3 regions of the Vibrio sp. DW001 genome follow, and region 1 is predicted to be linked to each of the others. Evidence: predicted binding sites of a transcription regulator. Region 1 holds the regulator's gene; each other region holds the start of a gene.
What was found. Region 1 encodes MetJ, which represses methionine synthesis genes. Its sites were predicted from a motif close to TTAGACNTNTANANGTCTAA; they were not measured.

Region 1 (4,924 bases):
CTTACTCGTTTATAACACTCTGGATTGGCTAAACTACTTCCACCAAATTTATGAAGTTGGCGCATAACGGTCATTTAAACTGTCTCCTGAACTTTTTTAAATGCATTATCAAGATCTTCGATAAGGTCTTCACTATCTTCTAGCCCAACCGATAGCCTTAACAGTGTTTGTGCTATTCCCGCTTCTTTTAAGGCCTCTTCACCCATTGCTCGATGTGTCATCGAGGCAGGATGACAGATTAAGCTTTCTACGCCACCAAGCGACTCTGCTAGTGAAAAGAGCGATAAAGCGCCAACAAACTCTTTGAGCTTATCCATCGGGCCATTAAAATCAAAACTCAACATAGAACCAAACCCAGATTGCTGCTTTTTCGCAATTTCGTGGCCCGGATGATCTGGCAAACTTGGGTGATATATAGTGCCTACAAGGTCCTGTTTTGAGAGAAAAGCTAGGATCTCTCGAGAACTCTCTTCATGAATTCTCATCCGAGCACCTAAAGTTCGTATGCCGCGTAACGTCATGTAGCTATCAAACGGCGTACCTGTCGCCCCAATACAGTTTCCCCACCACGCAAGCTCTTCAGCATGTTCTTCTGTCTTGGTGACGATAACTCCCCCAATCACGTCCGAATGACCATTAATATATTTGGTTGTAGAGTGAATCACAAAATCTGCACCTAGATCTATAGGCTTTTGGTATATAGGTGTCATGAAGGTATTATCGACTGCGACCAGCGCACCAACAGCGTGCGCTTTCTCGCACGTTTCTTGAATATCAACCACTCTAACCAATGGATTAGACGGCGTCTCTAGTAGCACCAGTTTCGGTTTTTTAGCTAATGCTTCATCCAGTGCGCTTAGATCGGACTGATCAATAAATAAAACGTTAAAGTCCCCTTTTTGAGCCCGAGTATTAAAAAGTCGGTAGGTACCGCCGTAACAATCATTCGGTGCAATAATAAGGTCATCAGGCCCAATAAAAGTAGAAACCCAGAGGTTTAACGCCGACGTTCCGCAATTAGTCACTACCGCACCCTTTCCCGACTCAAGATCGGAAAGGGTTTGCTCTAACATGCCCCGATTTGGATTTCCTGAACGGGTATAATCATATTTAGGCACATCACCAAAACTTGGAAAGCTATAATTGGTAGACAAGTAAATTGGAGGCACAACGGCATGAAACTGAGAGTCAGATTCAATGCCCGTTCGAACGGCGATAGTGGCGGGTTTCTTTTGTTTCATGTGCTAGCTTTCCTTTGCGATCAATTCAGTTATCATTTTTCTTTATCCGCTAACTATAACTGAATCTCGAACGTTAGAATTAATAACAAGACACTTTACTGGTAGTTTTTTAAGACGTCAATAGCTCTAGACGTCTATATGTCTTTGCTTATGGCAGTAAATCCCGCTAGAATTCTATCCCATAATTGTTTTATGACTATTTTGACAAAGGTGAGCAATGGCTGATTGGAATGGCGAATACATAAGTCCATACGCAGAACATGGAAAAAAGAGTGAGCAAGTTAAGAAGATCACCGTTTCCATCCCTCTGAAAGTTTTGAAAATTTTGACTGATGAGCGAACTCGTCGTCAGATAAATAACCTACGACACGCAACGAATAGCGAACTGCTTTGCGAAGCATTCTTGCACGCTTATACGGGTCAACCATTACCAACAGATGAAGATTTGAGAAAAGATCGTCCTGATGATATTCCAACTGAAGTTAAAAAATTAATGACAGAAATGGGAATTGAATTTGAAGCGTTTGACGAAGAATAATTAACCAGTTGGGAAAGTACTTCACCCAATTGAATTAATTGCACAAGCGCGATTACTTTTCTATTTACTTAATACTCATAACCCCGTCATTCCTGTTTTCTCAGGAATGACGGGGTTATGAGATAAAAAATCTATGTCTTCTATTTTGAAGCGCTTTTAGCACATGTAGTTCTCTGGTAGTTCAATTCTCGCAACACCAGACTCTACTGCGGCTACCGCGACGGCTCTGGCAACACGTGGAAGCAAACGTGGGTCCATTGGCTTTGGTATAATATACTCTTTACTGAACTCAAGTTTACTTACCCCAGCAGCCTTCAATACACCTTCCGGTACAGGTTCTTTAGTCAATTGACGAATCGCTTCAACTGCGGCCAATTTCATCTCTATGTTTATTTCACTTGCACGCACATCTAACGCGCCACGGAAAATAAACGGAAAGCAGATAACATTGTTTACTTGGTTTGGATAGTCTGAACGACCCGTCCCCATAATTAAGTCATCTCTGACTTGGTGTGCAATCTCGGGTTTAATTTCAGGATCTGGATTTGAGCAAGCAAATACAACGGGTTTATCAGCCATCAATTTCAATGCTTCAGCTGGTAACAGATCTGGCCCTGATACACCTAAGAACAGATCAGCACCTTCAATAACATCCTCCAACGTACGTTTGTCTGTATTGTTGGCGAACATTTTTTTATATTCATTTAGATCTTCGCGACGAGTATGGATAACACCCTTGCGATCCAACATGTAGATTTTCTCACGCTGAGCGCCACATTTAATCAGAAGTTCCATACATGCTGTAGCGGCAGCACCAGCACCAAGACAGACGATGGTTGATTCCTCAAGCGTTTTACCTTGAAGCTCTATGGCATTAAGCATGCCTGCTGCTGTAACAATTGCAGTACCATGTTGGTCATCATGAAACACAGGTACATCACAACGCTCGATAAGTTGACGTTCAATCTCAAAACAATCCGGGGCTTTAATATCTTCTAAATTGATACCACCAAAGGTATCCGCGATGGCTGCGACGGTGTTTACAAACTCTTCAGTAGTCCGGTGCTTAACTTCAATATCGATGGCGTCTAAATTAGCAAACCGCTTAAAAAGCAGAGCTTTACCTTCCATCACTGGCTTTGACGCCATTGGACCTAAGTTACCTAAACCTAAAATAGCAGTACCATTAGATATGACAGCAACCGTATTACCCTTTGCCGTGTACTTGTACACGTTATCAACATTCTGTGCTATCTCCCGTACTGGCTCGGCAACGCCGGGGCTATATGCCAGCGCTAGATCTTCAGCAGAATCGGCAGGTTTAGTGAGTGCTATCGCCGTCTTACCTGGAGTCGGGTAAGCGTGATAATTAAGTGCTTGTTGACGAAAGTCATCTTGTTGGGTGTCTTCGGACATCAGATTTATTTCCAGTTGTAATTGGCAGGGGAGGTTTTTGGTATTCAGATAGATAGTAAATGATCGCGACAAAACTTCCTACATAGAAAAAGGTTTAAGTCATAAAGTTTATTTTACTGTGAGATCAAAAAAAGGACGCATAAGCGTCCTTTTTTATTCGGAATTACAACATAGCAATTACTTGCTAGATAGTGCACCGAAACGTTTGTTGAAGCGATCTACACGTCCGCCAGTATCAACGTTACGTTGCTTACCAGTGTAGAACGGGTGACATTTGTCACATACGTCTAGGTGGATAGATTCTTTTGCAAGAGTTGAGTTAAACTCAAAAGAATTACCGCAAGAACAAGTTGCGCTAACTGCTTTGTATTCTGGGTGGATACCTGTTTTCATGGGAAAACCTCATTATAGGCCGTGTCGCCATTCGATTCTAAGCCGAACACCACACGTATTTACACAAATTGGCATAAATTGATATACCGTCAAGGCGCAGTATACTAATGAAACACGCCATTGGAATCAACTTATTTGAATCTTTTTTCAACAAATTCTTCTTTTCGCGCCTAAATGACTCGCTCTGCGCACATTTTTGTCTACCACTTCCCCCTCGTAGTATGACACTTTCGTTCCAGCCAATGAGCATCTCTCGTAATTACATTGCGCATCAACTACACTATCCCCCTCGTTTCATTAAGCTGACTACTCATCAATAATGCGTCCAACCATTGCTCAAATTGCCCTACCAGTGCCGCTAGACAAGAGGTTTGATTATCTCATTCAAGCTCATCAATTTCCGGTTATCGGTGGTCGTGTATCCGTTTCATTTGGTAGGCAAACACTTGTTGGAATAGTTACTGCAATGGTTCATCAATCTGATTTCCCAATAAATCAACTAAAAAGCATCAAGCAAGTATTAGATGTCGAGCCTATTTGGCCTGATAACCTTTACACACTTCTTAATTGGTGCAGTCAATTCTACCAGTACCCTTTGGGCGAAACTCTTAGTAATGCGCTACCAACGGCTCTAAGAAAGGGCAAAGCTGCTGAATTTGCCTCGCTTATAGAATGGCAGATCACTGAAACGGGCAAAAATCAATTAATGAGTGGTCTTGGTCGCGCCGTGAAACAAGCCAAGGTAATGCACTTACTTGAAAATGGTCCGATAACACATCAGCAAATGATTGATGAAGCGATCTCCAGTTCAGTGTTAAAAACCTTGGATGAAAAAGGTTGGATTGTTTCTACAGAAACAAAACCCAAGACGGCTCGTTGGCCTGAGGAACTAGAAAATGCAGGTGAAAAACCAAAATTAAACGAAGAACAAGCGGTCGCTATCGCCACAGTAAACAGCAATAACAACTTTGGTTGTTATCTATTAGAAGGCGTAACAGGATCTGGAAAAACAGAGGTTTATCTGAATCTAATCAAACCTATTTTAGACGTTGGCAAGCAGGCCCTGGTTCTGGTCCCCGAGATAGGACTCACACCACAGACCATCAATCGATTTAAAAGAAGGTTCAATGTTCCTGTTGCCGTTATTCATTCTGGATTAAATGATACAGAAAGGCTCAATGCTTGGTTATCAGCAAGAGATAAACAAGCCGGCATTGTTATCGGTACCCGATCCGCATTACTGACTCCGTTTAAAGATCTCGGCATTATTATTGTTGATGAAGAGCACGACACGTCTTATAAACAACAAGATAGCTTGAGGTATCACGCTCGAGAT
Region 2 (4,924 bases), 600 kb from region 1:
TTAGTACTTTATATACCTCATCGACTTCCGTTCCAATCACAACTTGAAATTGACCCGCATTAGTAAAGCAACCTTTTACTATTTTTAAGGCTTCTAGACCTTTAACATCTGCGATTTCAGTGTCTTGCAATACAAAGCGTAAACGCGTTAGACAGTGACTTACACTGGCTATATTATCTCCACCACCTACTAACTTTATAAGACGTGCAATATCTTCTCTTGCAATATTACTCATTATTCTCACCCTTTTATAACTTATTAAAGTCTATACCAAACCCCAAAAAATTAACGCTTACCATCACCGGTATTGGGGTTGAAAAATAAACCAAATTATTAATGGGAACATTCCCACTTACGGCAAGTATAATGCCTCACTATATGTAAATATAAATGGGAACAGTCCCATTAATTGAGCAAAGTCACACCTGTTCTTATTTATATCAATATAAACAATAGGTTAAATATTCTGGTTAATTAATTGGGATTTGAGTGATATGTTTTTCAGTTTTATCCCCTAAAAGCTGAGATATCAGCATGTTAGCGGCATAACGGCCCGCTTCCTCATAGCCAGGGTCAACGCTAAACGTGTTAGGAAAAAGAAAGGAAAGTAGTTGGTTGCCACCCACACCAGTCACCATCACTTCATCGCGTGATAGTTCTTGTAATCTTTTAATTACACCTAAGGCTAAGGTGTCACTGGCACAAGCAATCGCTTGAGTTTGCTCGTTTAAAATTGAATCGACCTGTTGGTAAGCACTTTCGTGACTCAATTGTCCGGTGCTATAACAAGGCGTAATGCCGTTCTTTTTACACCAATCTATATAGGCATTTAGACGGGTCTCACCGGTTGATTTATCACTTATATCAACACCGATATAAGTAACTTCCGATAATGAATGGTTCTTTATATGCTCCAGTGCTTTAATAATCACACCCGCGCTATCGTAATCGACCGACGAGATACCTTCCACATCCATAGCAATGACGACGATTTTGCTTTTCCATTCAACTAGACGGGAAATATCACAGCCAGTAAAACCAAAAAGGATAACACCATCAACATTTCGCTTTTTAAGTACGTCTAGATGATCGTTGGTTTTATCTTTATCAAACTGACTCTCCATAATAACTACATCGTAACCGGCACTATAAAGTGTATCGAGAATACTACTGACGGCTCGATTTTCGGAAGGAGAATCGAGCCGAGAAATAATGACACCTACAACCTTTTGGCTGCCTCCGCGCATAGACTGTGCTGATTTTGACGGCACATAACCAGAATCTGCAATTATCTTCTCTACCCGTTCACGGGTATCAGGCTTCACTTTAGGATCATTGGTTAACACACGAGAAACCGTTGACTTACCAACACCAGAAAGTTTCGCAATATCATGAATAGTCAGTTTTTTTGTTGGCATCAATTCATTACCTGATCGCAGTTCACAACCGTATCAAAACTAAGTGTCAACATAGCTCGTGTCCCCTTTAGCCAAAGCAACAATTCACGTTCTGTGTTTTGATATTTGCTTCCAGAAGCCGCTGGAACTTGTTTTAGTGCGATACGTTTATGCGCCATGACTATTTCTGCTGTATTTTCGTCTATAGTTGACACCGTAAACTGCGTTCCGTTATTGCAAACATAGAAGGGTTCTACGGTAGAACTACATCCAACCAACACCATAATTATTGAAATAAAAAACCACTTTATATTCACACTAAAACCTTTATATCTGTTCAAGGTATGCTGGTACGTCTTTAATACTGTTAAGTACAGTCGAGGCAATAGACGTTCCCTTGTCTGTCACTGGTTTTCCAGTTCTGACTAATATTTTAGTACCAACACCAGCTGCTTCCGCAGCCATCATGTCTTCCGCTTTATCACCGACCATAACCGAGTTCTTCATGTCGATCTTTAAGAAATCGCGCGCAGAAAGAAACATACCAGGTTTGGGTTTACGGCAATCACAATCTTGCTTATATTCACCAATTCCATGCTCTGGATGGTGCATGCAGTAATAGATCCCATCGAAATCAACGCCATTGTCGACGAAGTTCCAATCCATCCACTCAGTTAATGAGAGAAACCGGTCTTCGCTAAACAACCCACGGGCAACACCGGATTGGTTCGTGACCAAAACCAAAAGATACCCCATCTGTTGTAGTTTTTGGGTCGCTTCAAAGACACCGTCGATGAATTCAAAATCATGCTCATCATGTACGTAACCATGATCGACATTAATCACACCGTCTCGGTCTAAAAACACAGCAGGTTTAACCAAAGCGTTATCCTCATTAGATATTTAGATCGAAATTATTGCACGCTTTGCAGCGCTAATCACCATTTATCCTCAAATAACAAGGTTCGTTTCGTGTCGTTTTATTGCGTTTAGAACGTCGTAACACCCAAATAACACGCTGCAAATAGAGCTACAGACGTCTAGACGTAAAAATATCTATTGACATAAAAACGTGATGGCCCTAGCATAATCTACAGTTTAGAAAGTTAACCATTACTTTATTCTAATTATCCTGATTAGGTTTTATTACATGATTAAAATCAGCAACGTTAACAAGGTGTTCTATCAAGGCGAAAAAGAAATACACGCCTTAAAAGAGATAAACCTAACCGTTCCACAAGGCAACATATTTGGTGTTATAGGTTCCTCCGGTGCAGGAAAAAGTACACTTATCCGTTGTGTAAACATGTTAGAAGCCCCTACACAGGGTAACGTTGTCGTTGACGGAGTCGATTTGACTCAGTTATCTAAATCAGAGTTAAGCGAAGCTCGTCGCAATATTGGTATGATATTTCAACACTTTAACTTGCTCTCTTCTCGCACTGTTTTTAATAATATTGCCCTTCCTCTAGAGCTTGCAGGCATAAGCAAAGAGAAAATAAACGCCAAAGTTTCCGAGTTACTATCTTTGGTGGGACTAGAGGATAAGCGAGACACCTATCCAGCCAATCTAAGTGGTGGTCAAAAACAACGTGTCGCCATAGCAAGAGCGTTAGCATCTGACCCTAAAGTCTTGCTATGTGACGAAGCCACCAGCGCGTTAGACCCAGCAACTACACAATCAATTCTTGAATTACTGAAAGAGATCAACCGTAAACTGAACATAACGATTCTACTCATTACTCACGAAATGGACGTTGTTAAAGGCATATGTCATCAAGTCGCTATCATAGGAGACGGTGAACTTGTCGAAAAAGGCACGGTTGGTGAAATTTTTGCTCACCCGAAAACAGAACTTGCGCACAGTTTTATTCGCTCTACGTTAGACCTCTCTATTCCAGAGGATTACCAATCTAGGCTACAGCCAGATCGTATTGACGGAACGCATCCGCTCGTCAGGCTTGAATTTACTGGAGAGACAGTAGATGCCCCGGTTATGAGCCAGATTTCTCGTCAGTTTAATATCGATGTCAGTATCTTAAGTTCCGACCTAGATTACGCAGGTGGTGTTAAGTTCGGAATGATGGTCGCTGAGTTATTTGGCTCAGAAGAAGATGACAATGCAGCGATTAAATTTTTAGAAGAACACAAAGTTAAAGTAGAGGTGCTTGGTTATGTCCTTTGATTCTATTACTCAATGGTTAAGCTTCAATAGTGGTCTATTATTGGGCGCCACAGGTGAAACGCTCTATATGGTTGCCGTTTCTGGATTAGTCGGATTTGCAGTAGGTATTCCGTTAGGTGTTATCTTACACATCACCAAAAAAGGCGGGCTTGCGGAAAACACCAAATTAAATGGTGGCTTAGGCGCTGTTGTGAATATTGGCCGCTCAGTACCATTTCTAGTCCTAATGGTCGCTATCATCCCAGTAACAAAGCTTTTAGTTGGTACGTTTATCGGCACAACAGCCGCCATCGTTCCTCTGACCATAGGTGCGATCCCCTTTGTTGCCCGTCTAATTGAAGGCGCATTACTTGAAGTCCCGGGTGGCCTTGTAGAGGCCGCACAATCTATGGGAGCAACACCCATGCAAATCATTACTAAGGTACTGCTTCCTGAAGCTCTGCCTACCATAATCAATGCAGTCACTATCACTTTAGTCACACTAGTAAGCTACTCAGCCATGGCGGGTACTGTTGGTGGTGGAGGTCTAGGTGACGTCGCCATCCGCTACGGCTTTCATCGATATGATGTTGTCATCATGGCGGTCACCGTGGTGATGTTGATAGTACTGGTTCAAATAATTCAATCGATAGGTGATACATTCGTCCGTCGTGTAGACCACAGATAATAATAATCACAACAAACTAAGGAGAGGTAACATGAAATTTAATCTTAAGAATTTACTCATAACAGCAACAGCGGCATCAGCTCTGGTATTGGCAGGCTGCGGTGACAAAGAAGTGGATAGCAACAAAATAAAAATCGGTGTAATGGCAGGTGCAGAAGCTCAAGTAGCTGAAGTAGCGGCAAAAGTAGCAAAAGAGAAATACAATTTAGATGTTGAACTCGTCACGTTCACTGATTATGTTACGCCAAATGCTGCACTTGATGATGGTTCTGTAGATATCAATGCGTTCCAGCACAAACCTTATCTTGATCAACAGATTGCTGACCGTGGCTACAAACTTGCTATCGCTGGTAACTCGTTTGTTTATCCTATTGCTGGTTACTCTAAGCAGGTGACATCCGTTGACCAGATCGCTGATGGCTCACGTATCGCGGTCCCTAACGACCCAACTAACCTAGGTCGTTCATTGCTACTTCTTGAGCAACAAGGGTTGCTTAAACTACGTGCCGATACTGGCCTTTCTGGCACCATTCGCGATATCGTAGAGAATCCTAAAAACATCACTATCGTAGAGCTAGATGCAGCGCAACTTCCTCGCTCACTTGACGATGTTGCACTATCAATAATCAACACGACCTATGCGAGCAGCATCGATCTAACACCAGAGAAAGACGG
Region 3 (4,924 bases), on a different replicon from region 1:
TAATCATATTTTATTCTATACATGGATGTATAAATTGAGATTTTTTAAGAAGAATACCGGGTGCTGAATGGTCATTGATACATTGTTTTTTGAGATTGTTGCAATAACTGATGTTCAACCTTACAGTAAGTAATCCATTGTAGAGGCGAGTCTTATGATAAGTTGCAGTGAATATGATTATATTGAAATAGCTTGTTTATACCGTTATCCGGTTAGATTAACGATGAAAGAAGGGGAACCTATAAGAGGTGTTGCTCTTGATACAATTCGTAATGAAAGTCGTAATGAATGCATCAAACTTAATACTGACGAAACAGTTATTCTGATTGAATTGGATGGTATAGCTAAACTGGAAGTTTTAATTGATAACCCACATTTTATTGAGGTTACCTTTAAGTAATCTCTAGATATAAGAATATTTCTACGAGTCGCTTTATTAAGTGATTTTCTTATTTTCAGTTACTAAGGTCGTAAAAATCAACCTGATCTGCATGGCAGAAAAACGGGCTATTTCTTAACGAAAGTTTGTAGTTCATTCGCGAACTCTAGGCTAGCTACGGTGCAAGTATTGAATGTGTGATTTACTCCTAGTGCCTTTAGCTCTTGCTCTTCGTCATAGTATTTGGCCGTAACTGCTATACATCCTTGGTAACCCATCTTATTCAAACGGATGACAGAGTTTATGTTTGCCTCATGGTTTGGCAGCGTTAGCAAAACCCACTCTAGGCCATGGTGTAGTTCTGGTGCTCTTATCCAGAATTCAGGGCTAGTCACATCTCCGGTAAACACATTTAACCCCATAGAAGTGTACTTTGCGGTCTTTTCTCTATCTAACTCCACACCTGCGATACTGCCAGAATAACTTGGTTCTAGAGCGTTATACGCCGCTTGCCCCATACTTCCCATACCAAAAACGACAGCCTTAATGTGCGCTAACTCAATGTTCTCTTCGCCCACCAAACGTTTTTTTCTTTCCAGTCGGTTTAGTTTTGATTTACATTGTTCATATAAGCGATCTCCCGCATTGTTCATTGGCGCTGAAATGATAAATGAGATAGATAACACAACAGAAAGAATCACTAGCCACTCATTGGATAGCCAGCCAGACGACACGGCAATGGCACTCACAATTAGACCGAATTCACTGTAGCTCGCAAGGTTAAGTGATGTTCGCCATGCTGAGTTACTTCTTAAATAAAAGAGACTGAACAAGCCAAAATAGATCGCTATTTTTACTGGCAGGAACAGAATAAATAATAAAGCGATCATAACTTCGCTTCCACTTGGTATGCTCGTCATACCAACACTAAGAAAAAATCCCACTAAAAATAGTTCTTTAAATCCAAGCAGGTGTTTTGCCAGTTCATTTGACTTTGGATGATTGGCAAGCAACATGCCAAACACCAGAGCACCTACATCCCCCTTAATCCCCACTAATTCAAACAAATCGGCACCAACAAGTGCCATGGTAATACCAAAAAGAATTAATAGTTCACCATGCCCAACTTTATCGAATATTTTAAACAGAACAAACCTAAGTGGAAGTAATGCTATCAGCGCAAAGGTCCATATCGAGGGCAAATTTCCCATCGATATAGCGATAAAAACGACTGCTGCAATATCCTGTATTACCAGCACACCAATTGATACCTGTCCATGCAACGTATTGTTTGTTCCATTTTCATCGAGCACTTTGACCGCAAAAACTGTGCTAGAAAAAGACAAGGCGAAACCAATAATCAATGCGGTCTCAACCTCCAATTCTGAAATAAGAGGGATAGATGTATAAGAGAGAAGTATCATCAAGAAAGCGATAAGTGCTGTAGAAATCGTCATGTGCAGCGTTGCGACCCCCCACACTTCATTCCTTACAAGCGACTTTGGTTTTAATTTTAGTCCGATGGAAAACAATAAAAGGGTGATACCAAGATCAGCCAATACGCCCAGAAATCCGCCACCTTTAGCTCCAAGCGCGTTAAGTATAAAACCAGCGATAAGGAATCCAACAAGTGGAGGTAGGCCAAAAGTTTTTATTATCAGACCGCAAATAAAGGCTATCGCTATCCATAATGGGTCGCTGTAGTGAATCGAAAGTAACTGCGGATCCATGCTTGTCCTGATGGTTATCTAACTGAGAAATATACTCAACTGGTTGTCACATGTGACAGAAAGCAACGTTACAACCTCTGCTTAATTTGGTAGCGATATCGCCGTTATTCTTGTAAAGATAGAAGAGATTCTTATTTTATTTTAGCTAATTATAAGATTGGCTGACGAAAAAAACGGTGGGATACCGAGAGGGATTCGATAGTGTTTTCTGTTAATATCTTAAGTTGTAAGCCTTTTTATTGGACATCAGTACAGATAATTGTGTCTGTTGTTGCTAAAGGCATAATTTTGAAAATGATACATATACGCCTTAATGACAAATTATCTAGAGATATAGTTTCAGCCCCTATGTTTTTCAGCTGCTCAATGGTATTTTGAGCCTTGCCTTCTCAGGGGGAAATTGTGCATACGAAAGATCAAGATGTTATGTCGCTTAAGTAAGCGAAAATACAAAGAAGGGGGATAATGGTTATGAAATATGTTTTTATTATGATTTTGTCTTTCATTATCTCAAGCAAGGCTATTGCTGAAACGTATGTATTTGTAGGAACTACTTTCCCATCTATATTGGAACAGAAACATGATGGTGAAATTTATGGTTTAGGTTATGACATAGCAAATAAAATTGTTCATAGACTAGGGCATGATCTAAAAATAGAAATATACCCCTTTAAAAGAGCTTTAAAAATGATTGAACGTGGTGAGGCAGATGTATTGATAGGTCCTTATAAATCCGCTGAAAGAGAAAAGTTCATGAATTACACTAAGTACGCTTTCTATCGAGATCCTATGGTATTTTATGTTAAGGCGGATAACGCTTTTAAATGGGACAATGAATTGTCTTCGCTCAAAGGATTGCATATTGGTCTTACTAGAGGGTGGAGTTATGGTGCAAAATTTGACCAATACAAGGAGAATTTAAGAATTGAGACGACGAATACAGTAAAAGCTAATTTCCAAAAGTTACTTGCGAACAGAATTGACTTACTTGTAAGCCACCCCCGAAGCGCATCAACGCTAATTGATGAGCTGAAAATTAAAGATAAAGTAAAAATGATCTTACCACCTATCATAGTGAATAAAGGTTATTATGGATTCTCAAGAAAAAGGACACTGGATGGTTTTTTAATCCAATTTAATCTGGAATTCAAAAAAATGATTGAGAGTGGGGAGATCCAACAATTAAGCAGAAAGTATAATCTTGATTTTGCGAATATTGTTGAAGAGTAAATCAGTATACATTGGCATTCGTCAATTAATCTTTTATTAGTTAAAATAGCAAAATCGTTAACTCAGAAATACCCAGTAATGAGTCAGTTTACTGCTTGATAGCCGTTTTTACTGAACCACAACAGTTGGCGTTTTATCGCACGAAAATGCCCCTTTCCTACTTAGAGTAGAAATTCTCATACACCCTATGTATGCATTTACCTTATAAAATTTTATCCGAACTAGTGTTCAGCGGCTTTCTAGACATGACACCGCTTAGAGGTACTGTCAAGTTAACCGATGCTATGGCAGTGTTTACATATGAGCATATATAAAAGACACAGATTTCCTCCTGAAATCATCCGACACACCGTCTGGTTGTACTACCGTTTTAGCTTGAGTTTTAGGGATGTAGAAGACCTTCTAGCAGAACGAGGCATTACCGTAAGCTACGAAACGATTCGGTATTGGTGCAACAAATTTGGACGTATCTATAGTAAGCGTCTCAAGAAAAACGCCGGTCGATTTGGTGACACATGGTTTATGGACGAGGTGTATATTAACATTCGTGGAGAGCGTCACTACCTTTGGCGAGCGGTAGATCAGGATGGTGATGTTATCGATATTCTGGTCCAGAAAAAAAGAGATGGAAAGGCTGCCAAGCGTTTCTTCAACCGCCTGTTAACGATAAATCAAGGAGTTAGCCCTTGGAAAATAGTGACAGATAAACTTCGCAGTTATGATGTAGCTCACAGGGAGCAGGTTCCAGATTCAATTCATGATAAAGAAAAGTATCATAATAATCGATGTGAAAGTTCCCATGAGCCAAAAAGAGTGAGAGAGCGGTAAATGAGAAAATTCAAAAGTAGGGCGCACGCACAGCGTTTTCTCAGTATATTTTCGCTCGTTTACAACGTATTCAATTTGCAAAGACATTTGTGTCGAGCTGAATTTTACAAAAGTCGAAGATCTGATGCTTTTGCCAAATGGCGTGATATTACCGTTAGTTAATCTACCCTTCGTCGAACAGTAGAGGTTAAAACCAGTTAACTTGACAGTACCTAAAAAATTATTATCAAAAAATCGCCTTCTTTTTATCCTTAAAATAGCATGCCGCACTGATTGAAATGAACAAAAACGTAAAATAATAGAAAAATGAAGAAAGTGAGGTTAAGAAGTCAATGTGTTGTTCTATTTGTTGCTCGGTGTGGTTCTGAGACACCAATTTATAGTAGTAGGCATACAAGGTACCAATCGAGCCGTACCCGAGGTTAAACATCAAACCCTTAAAGCTTAATACGGTTGCTCTGTTGTGTGATTCGGTCTTTTTATTGAGGTGATAACTAATGAAAATGTTCATAGTCATAGTAATGAAAATTAGGATCAGTGCTGGTATTACCCCGTAAATTGACCATCCCAGACTAATCCAATAATAGGTCGCCATAGCGGCTAAACCCATAACAACAATAAACCTTTTAGGATCCATGCTTTCCGCTAATCTACGACTTTTACCTGCCAATAGAATTTGGAGCAAACTTATCCCCGCGCCAATCAAGCCGAAATAGATAATGGGGATATCAATAGCACGATAATATTGGCTGTTCAT

Region 2: metN (methionine ABC transporter ATP-binding protein MetN) is a predicted target of MetJ. The motif match lies at 2,430-2,449, and genes of this name have one in related genera.
Region 3: L3V77_RS19640 (cation:proton antiporter) is a predicted target of MetJ. The motif match lies at 2,349-2,368, and genes of this name have one in related genera.

Annotation. Positions count from the first base shown of each region.
Region 1 covers NZ_CP091975.1:3,528,354-3,533,277, forward strand. The annotation lists gene L3V77_RS16110 (bifunctional aspartate kinase/homoserine dehydrogenase II) at 1-74, opposite strand, end outside; gene L3V77_RS16115 (O-succinylhomoserine (thiol)-lyase) at 75-1,241, opposite strand; gene metJ (met regulon transcriptional regulator MetJ) at 1,459-1,779, shown strand; gene L3V77_RS16125 (malic enzyme-like NAD(P)-binding protein) at 1,936-3,195, opposite strand; gene rpmE (50S ribosomal protein L31) at 3,373-3,588, opposite strand; gene priA (primosomal protein N') at 3,908-4,924, shown strand, end outside.
Region 2 covers NZ_CP091975.1:2,925,728-2,930,651, forward strand. The annotation lists gene treB (PTS trehalose transporter subunit IIBC) at 1-235, opposite strand, end outside; gene treR (trehalose operon repressor TreR) at 471-1,418, opposite strand; gene L3V77_RS13375 (MliC family protein) at 1,418-1,612, opposite strand; gene gmhB (D-glycero-beta-D-manno-heptose 1,7-bisphosphate 7-phosphatase) at 1,725-2,279, opposite strand; gene metN (methionine ABC transporter ATP-binding protein MetN) at 2,548-3,582, shown strand; gene L3V77_RS13390 (methionine ABC transporter permease) at 3,572-4,249, shown strand; gene L3V77_RS13395 (MetQ/NlpA family lipoprotein) at 4,281-4,924, shown strand, end outside.
Region 3 covers NZ_CP091976.1:496,908-501,831, reverse strand. The annotation lists gene L3V77_RS19645 (Rho-binding antiterminator) at 155-400, shown strand; gene L3V77_RS19640 (cation:proton antiporter) at 508-2,109, opposite strand; gene L3V77_RS19635 (transporter substrate-binding domain-containing protein) at 2,581-3,339, shown strand; gene L3V77_RS19630 (IS6 family transposase) at 3,640-4,167, shown strand; gene L3V77_RS19625 (MFS transporter) at 4,394-4,924, opposite strand, start outside.